Regions from separate parts of the Halanaerobium sp. ST460_2HS_T2 genome, predicted to be linked through region 2. Evidence: riboswitches for the same ligand, from Rfam matches in the RefSeq annotation. Region 2 holds a riboswitch; each other region holds the start of a gene.
What was found. A riboswitch is a leader RNA that binds a small molecule or an ion and turns the genes downstream of it on or off. The one in region 2 is predicted to bind S-adenosylmethionine.

Region 1 (6,249 bases), on a different contig from region 2:
TTTTACTGCTGGTAAGGCTTTAGGAGAGGGTTCATCCCGTAAATCTGCAACTTACACAATGCAGCAGCTTTTGGGTGAGGTAGTTAAAGGTGAACCGGAAAAGAAAAAAGGTGGTGTGGTAGTAGCTAAGAGTTTTGCTCCTATTTTTAAAGAATCTCTGGTGGCATCAGGTATTTTACCACTGGAAGCCGATACAACTGAGATTAAAGAAGGAGACAGTTTAAAAGTAGATTTGAATTCTAAAAAGCTTTTTGTTAATCCTGATTCTGATTCTGAATATGAGCTGGAGATAAAACTGCCAATTGACTATAAAATGAAAAAAATTGCTGCTGGTGGCATGACCTATTTTGATGCTGGTAATGAACTACAAAAAATGGCGCTTAACTATTGTAAAAAGAATGGAATTGAAACAGGTGATGTTAAAACTCCTGCTGAAGAGAATGTTGTTGAGGAAGATTCGAAACCTCCTCAAACTCTGGCCCAGAAAATTGTAGCCTATAATCGACTTGATGGTAAGGATACAATTTTGCCGGGGGAAACAGCCCAGGTTAAAATGAGAGGAGCTTTTTCTCAGGATACCACCGGACCAATGACAATGGATGAATACCAGTCAATGGCCGGGGGAGATTTTGGAGCTGAATTTGTAGTTCAATCTCTATGTCATACAGGTGAGTGTCCTTCCAGTGCTGAAAGAGATACTCATAAATTTTTACATGATTTCGTTACTGAACGTGGTGGAGTTTGTCTGCAGACTGGTGAAGGAATTATCCATACAATTGGGAACCGGTTTGTACTGCCGACTGATGTAATTGTTGGTGGGGATTCTCATACCAGAACTCCCAGGGGAGTTTCTTTTCCTGCGGCTTCGGACATTGTAGCAGGAGTTATGAAATATGGTAAACAGGATCTGACCATGGACGAATCAGTAAAAGTTAAATTTATCGGTCGTCCTCCGGAGGGAATTACTGCTCGTGATTTAGTTTCGGCTTTAGTTATTTACGCAGATAAAACTGTTGGTAAAGATATTTATAACGGACGGATTATTGAAATGGAAGGAGTAGAATTTTTAAGTTCTGATGAGCGCTATATTTTAACAAATGCTGTTGCTGAAAGAAGTGCTTCAGCAGGTGTTGTACCTTCTGATAAGACTACAGTTAAGACGATTGAAGATAATCTCCAATATTTAAAATCTAGACCTGATGCTGAAAGCTCACCATCTGTAAGAAATACGATTAAGGCAATAGAGGATTATCTGGAGGCTCCAGTTTTATTTACAGCAGATGAAGATGCAGAATATGCTGCAGAAATTGAAATTCCTCTTGAAGAACTTGATCAACCTCTGGTTGCCAAACCGCATCATCCTGATAATGTTGCTCCCTTAAGTGAAGTTGAAGGAGAAAAAATTGATGAGGTTTATATAGGTAGCTGTGTAGGTGGAGATTTGAAAAGTATTAAGGAAGCAGCAGATGTTATAGAAGGTCATAAGATTCCTCAAAGTGTTAATGTAGTAGTCGGACCTGCTTCGCGGGATATTTATGAGGAATTAATTGTAGATGGAACAATGGCTAAATTGACACACGCAGGGGCAACAGTGATTATGCCAGGCTGTGGCCTTTGTATGGGTAATAAACGTAGAATTGGATCAGGAGCAACTGCTTTTACCACAACTACCCGGAACTACCAGTCCCGGATTGGACCTTCTGATTCTCGTACTTATCTTGGAAGTGCTCAGGTGGCAGGCTGTGTGGCTGTACTTGGTCATATACCTTCCAGGGAAGAGTATTTTAAGTTATATAAATAAAAAATGTGCAGGTACCTGGTACCACCCGATATTTGTCGAAATATGCGATAAAAGATTTGCTGAAATAAGCTTGTAATTTAAGTTGAATTTCTATATAATTAGTAATCGTTGCACCAAAATATTAGCTGTCTGTTGATTTGATATTTTATCAGCAGGCGGCTTTCTTTTGTTTTAACTTATAAAATTCTGAAAATAGAAGGAGACAAAAATGAGTCATTTATTAAATGATTTAAACCCAAAACAAAAAATAGCTGCCGAGACTCTGGAAGGTGCAGTATTAGTGCTGGCTGGAGCAGGTAGTGGTAAGACCAGGACTTTAACATATAGAACGGCTAATTTAATTAATAAGGGAGTCAGTCCCAGTAATATTTTGACAGTAACATTTACAAATAGGGCTGCCGATGATATGAAAGCTAAAATTGATGATTTAGTTGGTTCAGAGACCATTGAAGAAATGAATCTTGGGACGTTTCACAGTATTTGTCTTAAAATACTAAGAGAAAATCTGGCAGAGGTTAATCGTTCTGAAGGTTGTTTGATTTATGATACTAATGATTCTATTGCCATAGTAGAGGATATTATTTTCGAATTTGGTCTGGAAGAAACAGAATATGACCCTAAAATGATCTTCAATATTATTTCTAAAGCCAAAATGGAGTTGGTTATTCCATCTGAACTGATCGAGGAATATGCTCAGAAAGATAATCAGGGCTCCCAACATTTTTATCAGATTATAAGCAGAATTTATAGTGAATATGAGCGAGTACTGGAGAATAATAACTGTTTTGATTTTAATGATTTAATTAAAAAAACTATTGAACTTCTTGAAGATAATTTGGAGATTCTAGCTAAATACCAGAATCAGTTTCAGTATATTCAGGTAGATGAATATCAGGATGTAAATCATTCACAATATCAGCTCGTATCTCTTCTGGCCAGACCCCAAAACAATATTTTTGTTGTTGGAGATGACTGGCAGGGAATTTATGGTTTTCGCGGTGCAGATATCAGTAATATTTTAGAATTTGAGCATGATTATCCGGAAGCTAGAACTGTAAAACTGGAAAGAAATTATCGCAGTTCTAATAATATTATTACTGCTTCTAATCAGCTAATTAATAACAACAGTCAGAATAAAGTTAAGGAGGCCTGGACTGAAGCTGATGATGGTGCTCCTATCTTTGTAGCCCGGGCAGAAAATCCTCTGGTAGAAGCTAAATATGTTTGTAAGCGAATTAATCATCTGGTTGATTTTTATAATTACAAACTTAGTGATGTCGCAATTTTATGCCGCAGTCACTTTCAATCAATGCAGCTTCAGAATCAGCTGCCAAAGTTTAGAATTCCTCACCAGTTGGTGGGAGGAGTCAGCTTTTTTGACAGACAGGAAATCCGATATTTTGTTAATTATTTAAAACTGCTGGTTAACCCAAATGACAGATTGGCTTTAAAACGACTATTTAGAATTGAGGTCCATGGTGTTGGAGAAATTTTACTCAGTGAAATTAATAAATATGCCAGAGAACATAATTTAAAAATTACAGATGTCTTTGAAAGTCCAACTCGGGTTAAGGGAATTGGAAATAATAAGGCAGCCAATATTATTGAATTTCAAAGGCGGGTAATTGACAGTATTTATGATCTCCGGGAGGAAAAGCTGCCGATGCAGAAAAAAGCCCTTGAACTTTACCAGCGAGTTAACTTTGACCAGAATGTTCTGGCAGAGCTTGATAATCCAGAGGAACGAAAAAAATATATGGATATGTTTTTAGAAGATATGGCAGATTTTCAGAAAAATAATCCTGGACGTGGATTATATGATTATTTATTAATTAATAAGTTGATTACGGATAAAGATATAACAGAGGATACTCAGGAAAAGGTCAAGGTAATGACTGCCCATTCTGCTAAGGGGCTTGAGTTTCCAGTGGTTTTTATAATTGGAGCGGAAGAAGAAGTTTTTCCTCATTTAAAAAGTCTGGAGGAAAAAGCTGCTGGCTTAAATCCCTATGCTGTTGAAGAAGAAAGAAGACTATTTTATGTAGCGATGACTCGGGCAGAAAAGCTGCTGTTTATTTCATTTTCCAATCGTAGAGTTTCTGGAGATCAGGGCCAGTATAAGCAGATTGTACCTTCCAGATTTTTATATGAACTGCCTGAGCAGCGACTTGATTTTACCAGTGTGGAGAGCAAAAAAGGCGGTTCAGGGATTCAAATGAGGAAAAATGTAGAGGTGATATAAAAGAATATTGGGTAACAGGAAATTATTTCTAGTTACCCGTTTTAAATAAGCAAAAAATCCTTGACAGAGTTAAAATTGAGTGATAAACTACTATATAACTTAAAAAGAAAATAAAAATCATCAAGAGTGGTGGAGGGACTGGCCCTTTGATACCCGGCAACCTACTTAAACATTTAGTAAGGTGCTAATTCCAGCATTTCCAGTGGGGAATGATAGATGAGAGGTAAATAAATCCTCTCAGGAGGATTTTTTTCATTTCTGACTGCTCTTGTGGACACTGGAGCAGTTTTATTATTTTTTAGAGGGTGATTAGTTTTGATTAAAATAGAAAATTTGACAAAACATTATCATGCAGCCCAGGGAAAGGTTGAAGCAATAAATGGCCTTAATTTGGAAGTTGATGATGGTGAGATATTCGGCATGATTGGTCCCAGTGGGGCAGGTAAGAGTACTTTGATTAGAATGCTCAACTTATTAGAGCAGCCTACTTCGGGCACTATAAACATTAATGGAACGGATTTAACAGAATTAAGTTCTCAAAATTTAAGAGCAGCCAGACAGAAGATTGGAATGATTTTTCAGCATTTTAACCTTTTATCTTCTCGAACGGTGCTGGGAAATGTAGCGTTTCCTCTAGAGATAGCAGGTGTAGCAAAAAAAGAGCGAATAGCAAAGGCCAAAGAACTAATAGAACTGGTTGGCCTTTCTGATAGAGCAGATCATTACCCGGCTCAGCTTTCTGGCGGTCAGAAGCAAAGAGTCGGTATTGCAAGAGCACTGGCCAATGATCCGGATCTACTTTTATCTGATGAAGCAACTTCATCACTGGATCCTGAAAGTACAAAATCAGTATTGGAGTTATTAGCAAAAATCAGGGATGAGATGAATTTGACAATTATTTTAATTACCCATGAAATGGGAGTTATTAAAGATATTTGTGACCGGGTGGCGGTTTTAGAGGCCGGACAGATTATTGAAGAAGGTTCAATACTTGATATTTTTGCCAGACCAAAGCAGACTTTAACTAAAAAGTTTATTAGTTCAGTAATTGATTTTGATCTGCCAGAACGAATCATAAAATATGTAAAAGCAGAAAGACCAGGAGAGTTAATTAGAATTTCTTTTGTTGGAGAAAAAACTCATGATCCTTATATTTCTGATTTGGTAAAACATTATTCAGTAGATGCCAACATATTATATGGCAATATTGATGAGATTCAGGGAGTTCCATTTGGGACTCTGGTTTTAGATTTAGAGGGTCAGCTAACAAATATTGAGGAAAGTATTAACTATCTTCAGAGTCAGGATTTAAGAGTAGAGGTGTTGGACAATGTTTGATCTTATAACAGATTTAGCCCGCTATAATGATTTAATGATCAGCGGTTCTTTAGAAACCTTATATATGGTGGCAATGTCTTTGTTTTTTGCTATTGTTGGTGGAATCCCTCTTGGAGTTTTAACAACAATCACCAGGGAAAATCATATTATACCAAATAAACCACTCAATTTTGTTTTAGACGGAATTATAAATATTGGGCGCTCTATCCCTTTTATTATTTTGATGGTAGCTGTAATTCCTTTTACCAGAATGATTGTGGGAACTTCAATTGGTACTAATGCAGCTGTTGTTCCTCTTTCACTGGCAGCAATTCCTTTTATGGGAAGAGTTACAGATAATGCTATTTTAGAAATAGAGCATGGTGTTATAGAATCCGCTCAATCAATGGGGGCCAGTCCACTGCAGATTGTATTTAAGGTTTTACTGCCAGAATCACTGCCGGCAATTATTTTAGGACTGACCCTGACAGCAATCAGTCTGGTCAGTTATTCAGCGATGGCAGGAGCGATTGGTGGAGGTGGCCTCGGCGATATTGCAATCCGCTATGGATATCAACGGTTTCAGCTGGCTGTTATGCTGGAGACTATAGTTATCCTGGTGATTATGGTTCAGCTGATTCAATATGCAGGAAATCAGATAGCTTCATTTTTTGATCACAAAGCTTAGCTGGTTAAGTATTTACTATTTTTAAACTAATACTTAAGATATTATTGAGTAGGAATAAGGAATTATTTCTGGCAAAAACACACAGAGCCAGAATTAATTTAATACATTTATAACAGGTAGAAGAGGAGAGATAATTATGTTAAAGAAAACAATTTTAATTTTAGTGCTTTTAACTTTTGTGTTTGCTGGTGCTGTTCAGGC
Region 2 (6,249 bases):
ATCATTAATATATCATTCCAGGCATCACTACTTAATGTATCATTCCCAGCTAAAGTATCAATTTCTCCAAGTCTGTTTAAAAATTTCTTCGGGGTCAGCTGGTTTTTGAAAATTATTCTTTGATCATCAAAGTTTCGATCCTGCCACTGCTCCTTATTTATCTCTGGTAGAATAACTGCTGAACTTTCTTTGATTCTTCTTAAATTTCTATTTCCCTGATACAAACCTTTTAGTTCATATAAATTATCTTCAACTGTATCAATTACTTCCTGACTGCTGCCGTTTTTGAAATCCCAACGATCAGACTGAGCATTGGCTAATTCATCTATAGTTATATCTATAACTTCTAAGATTATAACTCCCAAATCTTTATCAATAATTGTGATATCTGGTTCTTTATGTTTTTCTCCCCGCTTTGAAAAGAGTGGATAACGCCAGTAGGCAAGACACTGTCTGCCGCTAAAAGCTCTTCTAACAGCATCCCAAGAATTTTTATAAGCTTCGTCCTGATCTTCAATAGTATCAGTGGTTATAAATTTATATTCTGAACTAATTTCTATACTGTTATCTTTATTAATTTTAATGATGTTATCTTCATCAGTATTAAAAACTAAATTACTGCTAATTTTTTTACTTTTTTCTTTTCTGCTTGCTAATTCCTGACTGACCTGAATTTTTTTCAAATTATCTATTTCCTGCTGAAGTTCTTCAATCAGACTGTCATATTTCATTTCAAGTGCTGCTAAGTCTATTCTTTTTTCATCATTTTTCTTAGGGAGTTTAAATTCAGCTGCTTCAAAATTCCAGTCTCCATAAAGCTGCATAAACCAGACAGCAAGTTTATGGCCTAAAGAAAGCAGAGTTTTAGCAGTTTGAGTTGAATCCAAGGACTCATGCACACCTTTATTTCCTTCAATTCTTAAAGTATGAAATACACCTTTTATTTCACCCTGAATTAATTCTTCTCTTTCCAGCAATCCTAATTTATTAAAAAAACTATTTTCTTCAGGCTCCTCTAAATTATCATAAGCATATATGTAATCTACAATCTGCTCAGTAAACATCCTCAATTTAACAATTGTAGTGTTTGGATCCTGATATAAGTTTTCTTCTGCCAGCTCAGCTATTTCTGCTAAACTTGACCACTTTTCTTTTAAAAAAGAGAAATTACTCTGCATTCTAAACCACCTCATTCTAAATATTCTGTCGATTTAAGTCATATTTTGTCATAAATATTTTCTATCAATAACTTTTATTTCCTAATTATAATCATTCGTTAAATGTTGGTGATTTCCTGCATTTGAGCTTTTTATTTAATCTAACATATTGCTCTGACAGTCTTATGTCGCGAACTAGTGTATAAATGCAAAAAAAACCTCCTCAAATGAGAAGGGTCAGTATGAATAAATTCAATTTTCTATTGTTTTAAATAATATTCTAACTCCTTTATATTTTTAATCCTGGAAATTCTTTCACTCAATTCTTCTATTTTTTTAATATCAACTTTATCTATTAAATGTATTATTTCTTCATTTGTTTGGGGAAAGTTACCACGAATTAATTTCTTAAATAATTCTCGTTCACCTTTTTCTTCCCCAATTCTTAAACCTTCCAGTCTTAATTTATCAGCTGCTGATACCACAATATCGCCCTCCTTTTTCATACCATTCAATTTTAATTTTTCTCCCAATAGATAATAATCAAATTCCTCTCTACTATCAGCAATATAATTTACTCCCAAATAAAAAATATCCTTATCAACACTGTTTTCGCTAATTACATAAGAGATTATTTCTTCATAAACAATTTTAATATCTTTTATCTTTGCAATCATAAAAAATTTTAATGTTAATCTTACTTTTCTATCTCCTAATAATTTTAAATTAGAATCATTGGAAAAATCATAAAATACTGCTTCAAAATCAGGAAGATACCTATTTAAATCATATTTCTCTATTATATTCTGATCAAAATAATCAGCAAAATTTTTTATTACAAGTCTTCCATTACCTCCATGGTAAAATAAAATTGGAATTATAAAAGATAAATTTTTAACTCCTTTACTTCGTTTTTCGCGCATCCAGATTTTAGCTAAATAATTAAATATCTGCATTACCGACCATCTGTCATTATAACTTTTGTGCTCAAAAAGAAAATAAACTCCATATTTTTTATCATCTAGATTTGATTTAAACAGTAAATCAGAATAATAACTGCTCTTTCCAGCATAAGAAACCGGTCTGGGATCAAGTTCACTGAAATCAACAAATTCTCTCAAGTTTTGCGGAAGATAACTCTGCAGAAAATTCCTTGTGATATCTAATCTGCCAAAGGTCTTCTTAAAGAAATCATCATGAGGTGTATTTGATTTTTCAGGCACGGCAATTTTCCCTTCTAAATATATTTTACCATAACTTAAAGCTTAAGTTCAATGATAATATAAATATTATACCATTATTTGTAAATTGTAGCAAATATAATATTTTATTTAGCTTTTCTTTTTTCTCTTTTCTTTTTGGCTGCCTCTCTCATATTTCTAAAATAAATACCTGCTCCACCAATTTCAGATGTCATCTGTCCATCAATAATATAATCAATTTTATCTTTGATTTCTTTTATTGAACTATCAAGTTCTTCAGCTTTTAAATTATAGAGTTCATTCTTAATTCTTTTTATATCATTTTTTAATTCTTCAACAGGAGCTTTAACTAAAAATTTCTTACCATTTAATAATTTAACTACTTTCATTTCAACTTCTATCAATTTTAATTCTACTTCAAATAACTTCAGTTCTTTATATTCCTTCTCCAATTCAGCAATGTCTTTCTGTAGTTCTAATAACATTTAATCATCTCCTAATATTATTTTTTAATATTAGAGAGGTAGACCCGGCTGAAAGTTATCCTAGATGCTCAGCCTTAATTTCTTCAATCTCTTCCTGCAGCATTTGATCAATTTTTGTGCTGTGATTTTCTCTTTTCTGCTTAACTAATTTTTCAAGCTTTTGATGCCACTCTTCTTCTGCATGAGGACAGAGAAACTGATCAAATCTTGTCTTCTTTTTAGCCATGGCTGAGCCAAAATCTTTATAGCCTAAAGTATTTCTTTTTACTTCACATTTACTGTCACAGACATTAAAGTACATTTCTTCTTTTTCACCTGGAGCAGTATTAAAAACTGTCAGACCAGTAGTATATGTCATAGTTTAAACCTCCTTTTTTAAACATTAAAAAAACTCTTCTCAATAAGAGAAGAGCTCATAAATAATCATCAGCATCTTTTCTTATCTTTCAGCACAACTGCTGCGAAAATTAGCACCTTCTCTGACGGGGGTTGCTGGGTTTCACCGGGTCCGTTCCCTCCACCACTCTTAATAAGATTAGATTTATTAAATTGTAATTATAGATTAACACAGAAGTTAATGAATAACAAAATATACTTAGATAATTTTTCCTGCAGGATTCTATTTAGATACAACTAATATTATAAATATCAGTTAATTAAAGATAAATAGGAAAAGGAGTTTTTAAAGTGAAATGCTTAATTTTATATTTTTCCCAAACAAATTCTACCAGAAAAGTCGCTGAAGCTATCGGCGAGGAACTGGCTGCCCATGAATGGTATCTAAAATTAAAAAATATTAAAGATGAGAAGGTTGATCATTTAGAAGAATATGATCTAATTGGATTTGGCAGCCCTGTTTATTATTTTAGACTGCCTTTTATAGTAGAAGATTATCTGAAGTCTCTGCCAGACTTAAATAATAAAGCTGTATTTTCTTTTATTAGTTATGGCAGCTATTATTTTAATGTGCCTTTTCAGATAAGAAAAATACTCAAAGAAAAAAATACAGTTAATCTGGGTTTCTATGCTGCCAGGGGTGAAGATAAATATTTGGGATATTTAAAAGAAGGAGTTCTCTTATCAGAAAGCCGCCCAAACAAAGATGATATCAGTCAGGCTAAAGAATTTACCCGCTACTTAATAGAATCTTTTCAGCAAAATACAGCTTCAGAAAATAATTATAGTTATAAAAGCAAAAATAAAAAGAATCTAATTTACAATATTGAATCTTTATTAACAAAAAGATGGCTTATAGATAAAATCTACACCAGACTCTTTTTCAGTAAAAAAAGCTGTACAGGTTGTGGTAAATGTGTCAAAGAATGTCCTCAAAATAACATTATTTTAAACAGCAAAAAAAGACCCCAATGGGGAAAAAGCTGTGAATTATGCTTTAATTGTGAGATGATATGCCCGGTACAGGCAATATACTCTTCAGCAGATATGAAAATATTTGATCCCGTTTTTAAATATAATGTTAGACAAGCTATAAATGATAATGAGATTAATTATACTGAAATTGACTATAAAAAAGGTGAAATTATAAAAAAATAGTCTTTAGTGTTCTAGCCCTCATAATAAACAAGCTGCTTTTTCAGCCTCCTGATTCCTCCTCTGGGATTCTCTACATCACCTTCATAGCGGGGTATAATATGCTGATGAAGATGCATCACCGTCTGCCCACCGGCATAATTGACATTAAAACCAATTCTGTTGTAGTATTTTAGTTTTCTCAGTTCTACTATATCCTTAAAGTGATCAGTTAGCTCATCGCATCTACTTCAAAGCCAGTTCAATCGCTTTTAAATAAGCTTTACTGCTTACAGTTGCCTCGGAGATGACATCTACATTTACTTTCTGTTCATCTATAACTCTGGCCAGAATTTTGTCTACTACCTCGGGCTGCGAGAATAAAAGATCATCAACTATTTCTATATCTGTAATCCTGTGGTCTTTAATAGTAACTTTAACCGTATTTGTCCATCTACCACCCTCATAGGTGCCGGTGTAAGTCCCATCAGTCAGAGCTGAAAGGTCAACCTCATTAATTGGCACCCGACTGCCTGAATCAAGACCGCGGCTCAGATAGAAAAGCCCACCTCCAGCAAGGAAAATTATAATTATCACTAGCAATAAAATTACTTTCCAGAATGTTTTCATTAGCCTTCACCTCGCTGCAGTTTTTCTGCAAATTCTTTAATATTTTCATCCTTAATCTCAGATTTGTTTTCCTTGACTTTGGCCAGTTTTTTTACCATAAATCTGGAAACAAAGTTCATCCGGTCAAAATTAAATTCATAACCGAAATAACCTTTGCTTAGTGAATGTTCCAGCAGTCTTTTGTCAAATGAATTTTCCAGCTGTTCCCCTGCTTTCTCACTCATACCACAGCAGATAAATAGCCCTAATTTTTTCTGGAGTAAGGTATTAATATTTTCTGAACAGAATTTTTTTACTTCCTGCTGAATATTCCCGGCATAAATAGATCCTCCAACCACAACTGTATCATATTCTTCTAGCTTAATAACTTTATTATCCCTACTGCCCAGATTCAGCAGTTGGGTTTCTCCATCCAGGTAATCAGCCAGCCTATTAACGGCCTTTTCAGTACATCCATATTTAGTGGCATAAACGATCAATGTACTCATTTTTTCACCCCTTATTAAATTTTATGTGTCAATGACTTTACAGACAATATCAGAAATTACTTTGCTAAAATATAATTTCTTGAAAGCATTTTTTTATTGTAGTTTAATTTTTTTAGCAATATAATTAAAATATAGATTAAAATTAAAGAGGTGAATAAAAATGAAAATTTTGATAAATTCATTTTCAATAGTCTTTATTCTTTTAATCTTAATTTTAAGCCTAAAATTAACTGCACTGGCTCATATACCAATAGACACCTCTGCTCCTGCAACCAAAGTTAATCCAATATTTGTTGAGGACCACCAGATTTCCTGGGCTGCCTACAATCAATTAGATAGTGCAGGTGATGTTGATTACTACCATTTTCAGGCTGAGCAGGGAGAAGAAATCTACTTCAGCCTGGTTATTCCTCAAATAGAAAGATATCAGGATTTCAGGCCGGATGTGGCCCTGATTGGTCCAGGATTAGAAAGTAATTATGCCGGTTATGATCCTAATTATATCATTTCTATTTTAAAACTGGAAGCAGACAAAAATATAATTATTGTTAGAGATGATCAGGCTAATCCTGAAATCTTTTTTGAACCGTTCACCATGACTTCTTACTGGAGGAGGCAGCAATTTTCAATTCCAGCTCCAGCAGCAGGCACTTACTACCTGGCAGTATTTTCAGCTGAACAACAGCAGGGTAAATATACTCTTGCCATCGGCCGCAGAGAAGTTTGGACCTTTAGTGACCTGATCAGAATGCCAAAA
Region 3 (6,249 bases), on a different contig from region 2:
GATTATGTAACAATTGGTCATAATGCAGTAATTCATGCCTGTAAAATTGCAGATAAATCATTAATTGGAATGAACACTACAATTTTAAGTGGAGCTAAAATTGGAGAAGGTTCAATTGTAGGGGCCGGAGCAGTTGTCCCCGAAAATGCTGTTATCCCGCCCGGCAGTCTGGTTTTAGGCGTACCTGCCAAAATAGTAAGAAGTATTACAAAAGAAAAAATAATTGAGTTAAAACAACACGCTATTCATTATGCTGAGCTTGCTGCTGAACAAGAAAATAGTGAAATAACAGAATAGCAAAATTAGTAATGCCTCCAGATTTTAAATTGGAGGCATTTTGATTATTAAAATGCTTAAAATAAAAGTTAATCAGTAAATATTTTTCTGGCAATTTCAACAGCTTCTCTGGCATCTCTAGCATAATAATCAGCTTCAATCATTTTAGCATAATCTGCCGTTAAAACTGCTCCTCCAACCATAATTTTGGTTGTGGGTGATATCTCACGAACAGCATTAATTGTTTTTTCCATATTTTTAACTGTCGTAGTCATTAAAGCGCTTAATCCCAAAAGTTTAATTTGATTTTCTTTAACAGCCTGGACTACCTCTTTAATATTAACATTGCGTCCCAGATCAATAATCTGATATCCATAATTTTCAAGTACTGTTTTAACAATATTTTTGCCAATATCATGGACATCCCCTTTTACAGTAGCCATTACTATCGTACCTTTGGAAATATCCCTTCCCCCTTTACTGGCCATATCCTGTTTTAAAATAGCAAAAGCTTCTTTAACAGTTTCTGCCGACTGCACTAACTGAGGTAAAAATATTTCACCTTTTTCGTAGCGATTACCCACAATATCCAAAGCAGGAATCAGGTAAGAATTTACTACTTCCAGTGCTTCTTTTTCCTTTAAAATTTCCTCAGTTAAATTAGCAGCTTCACTTTTTAGACCTTTTACAATGACTGTTTTTAAATCATGACTTTTATTTTTTTCTTGAGAATTTTCTGTTTTAGCTGAATTAGTCTCTACTTCTGCCATATATTTTATATATTCTGTTGCTCCTTGATCAATATTATTTAAAACAGCTGCTGCTTTAACAGCTGCCATCATCTCTTCATCATTAGGATCAATAATCGGTAAATTTAAGCCTTGATAAAGGGCCATACTCAAAAAAGTTCTATTTAAAACAGGACGCGCTGGAAGCCCAAAAGAAACATTGGAAACTCCAAGTGTAGTTTTGACTCCCAGTTCGTTCTTTACCATTTTTAAAGCTTTAAGAGTTTCTTTAACTCCCTCTTGCTGGGCTGAAGCAGTAAGTGTCAAACAGTCAATAATAATTTTGTCTCTACTAATTCCATATTCAGCTGCCTTTTTTACAATTCTTTTTGCTATCTCAAAACGACCTGCAGCAGTATCAGGAATCCCATCATCATCCATAGTCAGTCCGATTACTGCTGCTCCATATTTTTTAACAGCAGGAAAAGTATTTTCGAGAACTTCAATTTCACCATTAACCGAATTGACAATGGCAATCCCATTATAATATTTCAAAGCTTCTTCTATAACTTCAGGATCACTGGAATCGATTTGAAGGGGAGTATCCAAAATCCCCTGCAGCTCTTTAATTATTTTGACCATCATTTCTTTTTCTTCTATCTCAGGCAGTCCCAGATTAACATCAAGAATATCTGCTCCTGCATCAACTTCTTCAACCGCTACCTTGAGAATATAATCTAAATCATCATTTCTCAAAGCCTGTTTAAATGCTGCTTTACCGGTGGGGTTAATTCTTTCTCCCACTACATTAACTCCTGCTAGATTAACATACTGAGAAGGCGAGCAAACAAAACTTTCATTAATTACATTCCGTTCTTTGACTTTTTTGTTTTTTAAATTATCTGCAATCAAAGAAATAAACTCTTCGTTAGTGCCACAGCAACCACCAACAACTGCCAGTCCTTTTTCGTATAATCTTGCCAACGGCTTAAAATACTCTTCAGGTGAAATCTTAAATACAGTTTCTCCATCTTCAACTATTGGCAAACCTGCATTTGCCTGCAGAATAACTGGTTTCTCAGAATACTCCAAAACTTCTTCTACTAATGGTTCCAGTTTTTCCGGCCCTAAAGAACAATTAAGTCCAATTCCATCAACACCCAGACCTTCCAGCACAGATATCATAGAACGAATACTGCCACCTGTAAAAGTGCGGCCATCTTCTTCAAAAGTTAATGTACAGAATACAGGCAGATTGGAATTTTCCTTAGCTGCCAGTACTGCAGCTCTGGCTTCATAAAGATCAGAAATTGTTTCTATATGTATTAAATCGGCACCATATTCAACTCCTACCAGAACCTGCTGCTGATAGAGATCATATGCTTCATCAAAAGTTAAACTGCCCATTGGTTCCAGGAGTTCTCCCAGAGGTCCCATATCTAAAGCTACTGCAGCGTCAACACCTAACTCAATTACTGCCTGCCTGGCATTTTCCACTCCAGCTGTAATTATTTCTTCAACTGAATACTTAATTTCTTGCATTTTTAAAGCATTTGCTCCAAAGGTATTGGTAGTTATAATTTCAGCACCAGCCTTAAGATAACTTTTATGAATATCAATAATTTCTTTGCTATTTTCAATATTTAATTTTTCTGGAACATCGCCAGCCTTTAACCCCCGCTGCTGAAGTACTGTACCCATTGCCCCATCAAATAAAATTATTTCTTTACCCAATTTAGCCTTTAGCTCCACAGTAAATCCCCTTTCTTCTAAGCTCACAATCTTCATACAGAAGACAATTTTTACAGTGCCTTTTTTCAAATTCTAAGTCCCCATCTTTCGAATTTTCTATTTTCTGCTCCTGCTTAATTGAATGTTCTTCTGCAGCTGTTTTCTTGTCTATAACCCCAATAATTGCAGTTACAGATTTAGTCGGAAGCAGCATATTATAGCTGGAAGCAGTTAAGCCAATTTTTTTTGGTGCCTTCAAAATCCTTAGAAATTCTTTTTGAATATCTATACCGAGATCACCATATCCAGGACTATAGCGAAATGTTATATCGTCATTCCCTTCTTTTAGTGCTTTCTCTTTAATTTCAGCTTCCACCCGGTCACAACCCTCTTCAATCGCTGTAGTGGCACAGGCGTCAAAAATCATTGACTTAGTTACAGAAATTTTCTCATAAAAGGAAATCTTTTTATCTACCTGAGCTCCAAGTGTGGCTGCCATTAGATAAATTTCCGCTGAATTTTGGAGATGTTTTTTAATACTTCTACCTTTTAAAGTTAAAGTAGTATTTTTTATTTTCACACCCTCTTTTGTATGTTCAATCGGAAATTTATGATATAGATAACGAAAATTAATCAACTCTTTTATTTCTGAAATTGATTCAGCAAGCAGACGATTTATATTCTTATCTTCTATATCTTTAGCAGTCTGTAAGTATCTTAAAACTTCTTTTCTGTCAATTTTAAATTCCATTTTAACCAACCTTTTTACCATTAATGTGGGTTATTAAAGAACCAACGGCTTCTTTTATTCTACGAGCCACATAAGGGTTGTTCATAGTATAAAGATGGATTCCATCTACTTCACTGGAAATCAAATCAACTATCTGTTCAACTGCATATGCTATTCCAGCATCTCTTAAAGCCTCAGGATTATCTTCATATTTATCTAAAATCTTCTGAAATTTATCCGGAAAATAAGCATCAGATAATTCTATAATTCTTCCAACCTGCTTTTTATTTATTACCGGCATTATTCCTGCTTCAATTGGTACATTTATCCCTTTCTCCTCTACTTTATCCCTGAATTTATAAAAAAGAGAATTATCAAAAAACATCTGTGAGATTAAATAATCCACTCCATAATCTACCTTCTGTTTTAAATACTCAATATCCTGATCCAGACTCTCTGTTTCTAAATGGCCTTCTGGATAACAGGCAGCTGCAATTCCAAAATTAGTCTGTTGTTTGATATGCTCAACCAGCTGATAAGCATAATTATAATCTCCTAATGGGTCACCATCAACAGGTTTATCCCCCCGCAAAGCCAACACATTATCAATATTCTTTGCTTTGAGTCTGGCCAGTATTTTATTTAAAGTCCGCTGATCAGAGTTAATACATGTCAAATGAGCCAGTGCTTCTACCTTATATTTTTCTTTAATAATTGAAGATAGTTCACAGGTTCGATTTTTGTGAACTCCACCTCCAGCCCCATAGGTCACACTTATATAATCAGGGTCAATATCTTTCAGCTCCTCTAAAGTTTGATAGATATTTTCAATTGGCACATCTGCTCTGGGAGGAAATACCTCCAGAGAAAATACCACTTCTTTTTCGTCAAAAATACTTTTAATTTTCATTTTAACCTCCTCATACTGCTCTACTACTTTTAAAAGTTATTTACTTATAAGCTCTAATCAAATTACTCTCTGCTTAATTATTAAAAGCTTCTAAAATTTTATGTTTAAAAAATAACATAAAAAAGAAAAAATCCACTTCTTAAGTAGAAGTGGGCTTCACAACTACTTATCTTTCAGGCTTAACCTGCTGGATTTAGCACCGGGCAGTATAACTGCTGGTTGCCGGGTTTCTCAGGGCCAGATCCCTCCACCACTCTCGATAAGACAATTTTCTATTTTTAATTACTTTACCATATTAAAAGATTTGTGTCAAGTAAATTCCAGGTTTAAGCCCTACAGTCTTCAGACTCACATTCTTCATTTTCATACTCAATTTCAACTGTAACATGATCAATTCCTTCTTCAGCAAGCAGTTTTTTAACTTTTGTTTTTAATTCAATAATGTCGTCTCTTTTTATCTGATCTTTGACAATTAGATGTGTACTCAAGAAATTTTTCTCACCCTCTAATGTCCAGACATGAGTATGATGAACAGCAAGAGCATTGCTCTGTTCAACAATTTTATGTTGTAAATTTTCAATATTAATGTCATCTGGAACCCCCTGTAGAAATATAGCTAAAACTCTTTTCAACTTTGATATAACATTATATAAAATGTAAATATTAATTAATAAAGATAAAAGAGGATCCAAAATAGGAACACTTTTAAAAATCAGAATTATACTAACAATAAAAATTGCTGTCCAACCAAGTAAATCTTCCATCAGATGCCAGCTAACCACCTCTTTATTTAAAGAACTGCCCCCTCGCAATTTTAAAACAGATATTCCATTGATTATTATCCCAAAAATAGATAAAAATAACATTCCCTCAGGATGAACAGTTTGAGGATTAAAAAGTCTTGGAACCACTTCAGATAATATAAAAAACGATCCTAAAATTAAAACTATACTGTTAATTAAAGCTCCCAGCAGAGAAAAACGAGCATAACCATAACTAAAATCATCATCTGCTTTTTTTTGCGAAAAGTTCTCCAAATACCAGGAAACTGCCAGAGAAATTGAATCTCCAAGGTCATGTAAGGCATCAGACAAAATTGCCATACTATTTGTTAACAAACCACCAATAATTTCAATAATTGAAAATGATAAATTTAAGAAAAAGGCAAATTTAATATTTTCAACTGCAGAATGATCGTGTTCATGATGGTGCTCACTCATCAGAATCACAAATATTAATCATATTTTCTCCCCCTGTATAGTTGTATTTATAAAAATTGTAGCATTTAAAAGAATTTATATCTGTTAAATAATTTCTTTATGCTAAATTTTTTTAAGAATTTATATATGATTCAAAAATATTGATAATCTTTTTAAGCAAATAATCTAATAATACTTAAAATCATACAACTTATTGACATTATTCAAACTGTCTGTTAAAATAATTTAAGTAATGCCCCCGTAGCTCAGTGGATAGAGCAAAGGCCTCCGAAGCCTTGAGCGTAGGTTCGACTCCTACCGGGGGCACCATTTGTTTAGTTTTCATATTACTAATAGGAAAATATGCCATTAAAAATGCTAAAAATCTTCAAAAACAAGGTGTAAATTGCTATATCTGTTTAAGGAGTTATTTCCCTGCTTAATAAACTCCCAAGTTTCTTCATATTCACCTTCGACAGCAAAACTATCCTTTCTAATAAAATCTAAAAACTCTAATTCCCTTTCAAAATAGCTATCACTAAATTCTTCAGCTTTTTCTACTTTTTGATTATCATCAACATTTGCATCATTGTGAAGTACATGCTCTAAATTACAGGATAGGTAGTAAGCTTTATATGGAATTCCATTAATTTTTGAATGGCTACTTAGTCTATC

Region 1: another riboswitch for S-adenosylmethionine. It lies ahead of DFR80_RS08200 (methionine ABC transporter ATP-binding protein); the one in region 2 lies ahead of DFR80_RS13485 (hypothetical protein).
Region 3: another riboswitch for S-adenosylmethionine. It lies ahead of metF (methylenetetrahydrofolate reductase [NAD(P)H]); the one in region 2 lies ahead of DFR80_RS13485 (hypothetical protein).

Annotation. Positions count from the first base shown of each region.
Region 1 is NZ_QPJF01000014.1:70,353-76,601, forward strand. Features, by position in the region: gene DFR80_RS08190 (aconitase family protein) at 1-1,801, shown strand, start outside; gene DFR80_RS08195 (ATP-dependent helicase) at 2,010-4,043, shown strand; SAM riboswitch class I at 4,158-4,266, shown strand; gene DFR80_RS08200 (methionine ABC transporter ATP-binding protein) at 4,359-5,381, shown strand; gene DFR80_RS08205 (methionine ABC transporter permease) at 5,374-6,048, shown strand; gene DFR80_RS08210 (MetQ/NlpA family ABC transporter substrate-binding protein) at 6,185-6,249, shown strand, end outside.
Region 2 is NZ_QPJF01000035.1:3,609-9,857, forward strand. Features, by position in the region: gene DFR80_RS13470 (DEAD/DEAH box helicase) at 1-1,178, opposite strand, end outside; gene DFR80_RS13475 (Rpn family recombination-promoting nuclease/putative transposase) at 1,418-2,380, opposite strand; gene DFR80_RS13480 (hypothetical protein) at 2,485-2,844, opposite strand; gene DFR80_RS13485 (hypothetical protein) at 2,900-3,202, opposite strand; SAM riboswitch class I at 3,281-3,380, opposite strand; gene DFR80_RS13490 (EFR1 family ferrodoxin) at 3,532-4,398, shown strand; partial or broken gene DFR80_RS15490 (HIT family protein) at 4,410-4,592, opposite strand; gene DFR80_RS13500 (FMN-binding protein) at 4,621-5,004, opposite strand; gene DFR80_RS13505 (flavodoxin domain-containing protein) at 5,004-5,492, opposite strand; gene DFR80_RS13510 (hypothetical protein) at 5,653-6,249, shown strand, end outside.
Region 3 is NZ_QPJF01000011.1:42,325-48,573, forward strand. Features, by position in the region: gene DFR80_RS06725 (gamma carbonic anhydrase family protein) at 1-297, shown strand, start outside; gene DFR80_RS06730 (homocysteine S-methyltransferase family protein) at 366-2,756, opposite strand; gene DFR80_RS06735 (Vitamin B12 dependent methionine synthase activation subunit) at 2,740-3,486, opposite strand; gene metF (methylenetetrahydrofolate reductase [NAD(P)H]) at 3,488-4,375, opposite strand; SAM riboswitch class I at 4,539-4,641, opposite strand; gene DFR80_RS06745 (cation diffusion facilitator family transporter) at 4,702-5,595, opposite strand; tRNA gene DFR80_RS06750 (tRNA-Arg) at 5,830-5,904, shown strand; gene DFR80_RS06755 (hypothetical protein) at 5,953-6,249, opposite strand, start outside.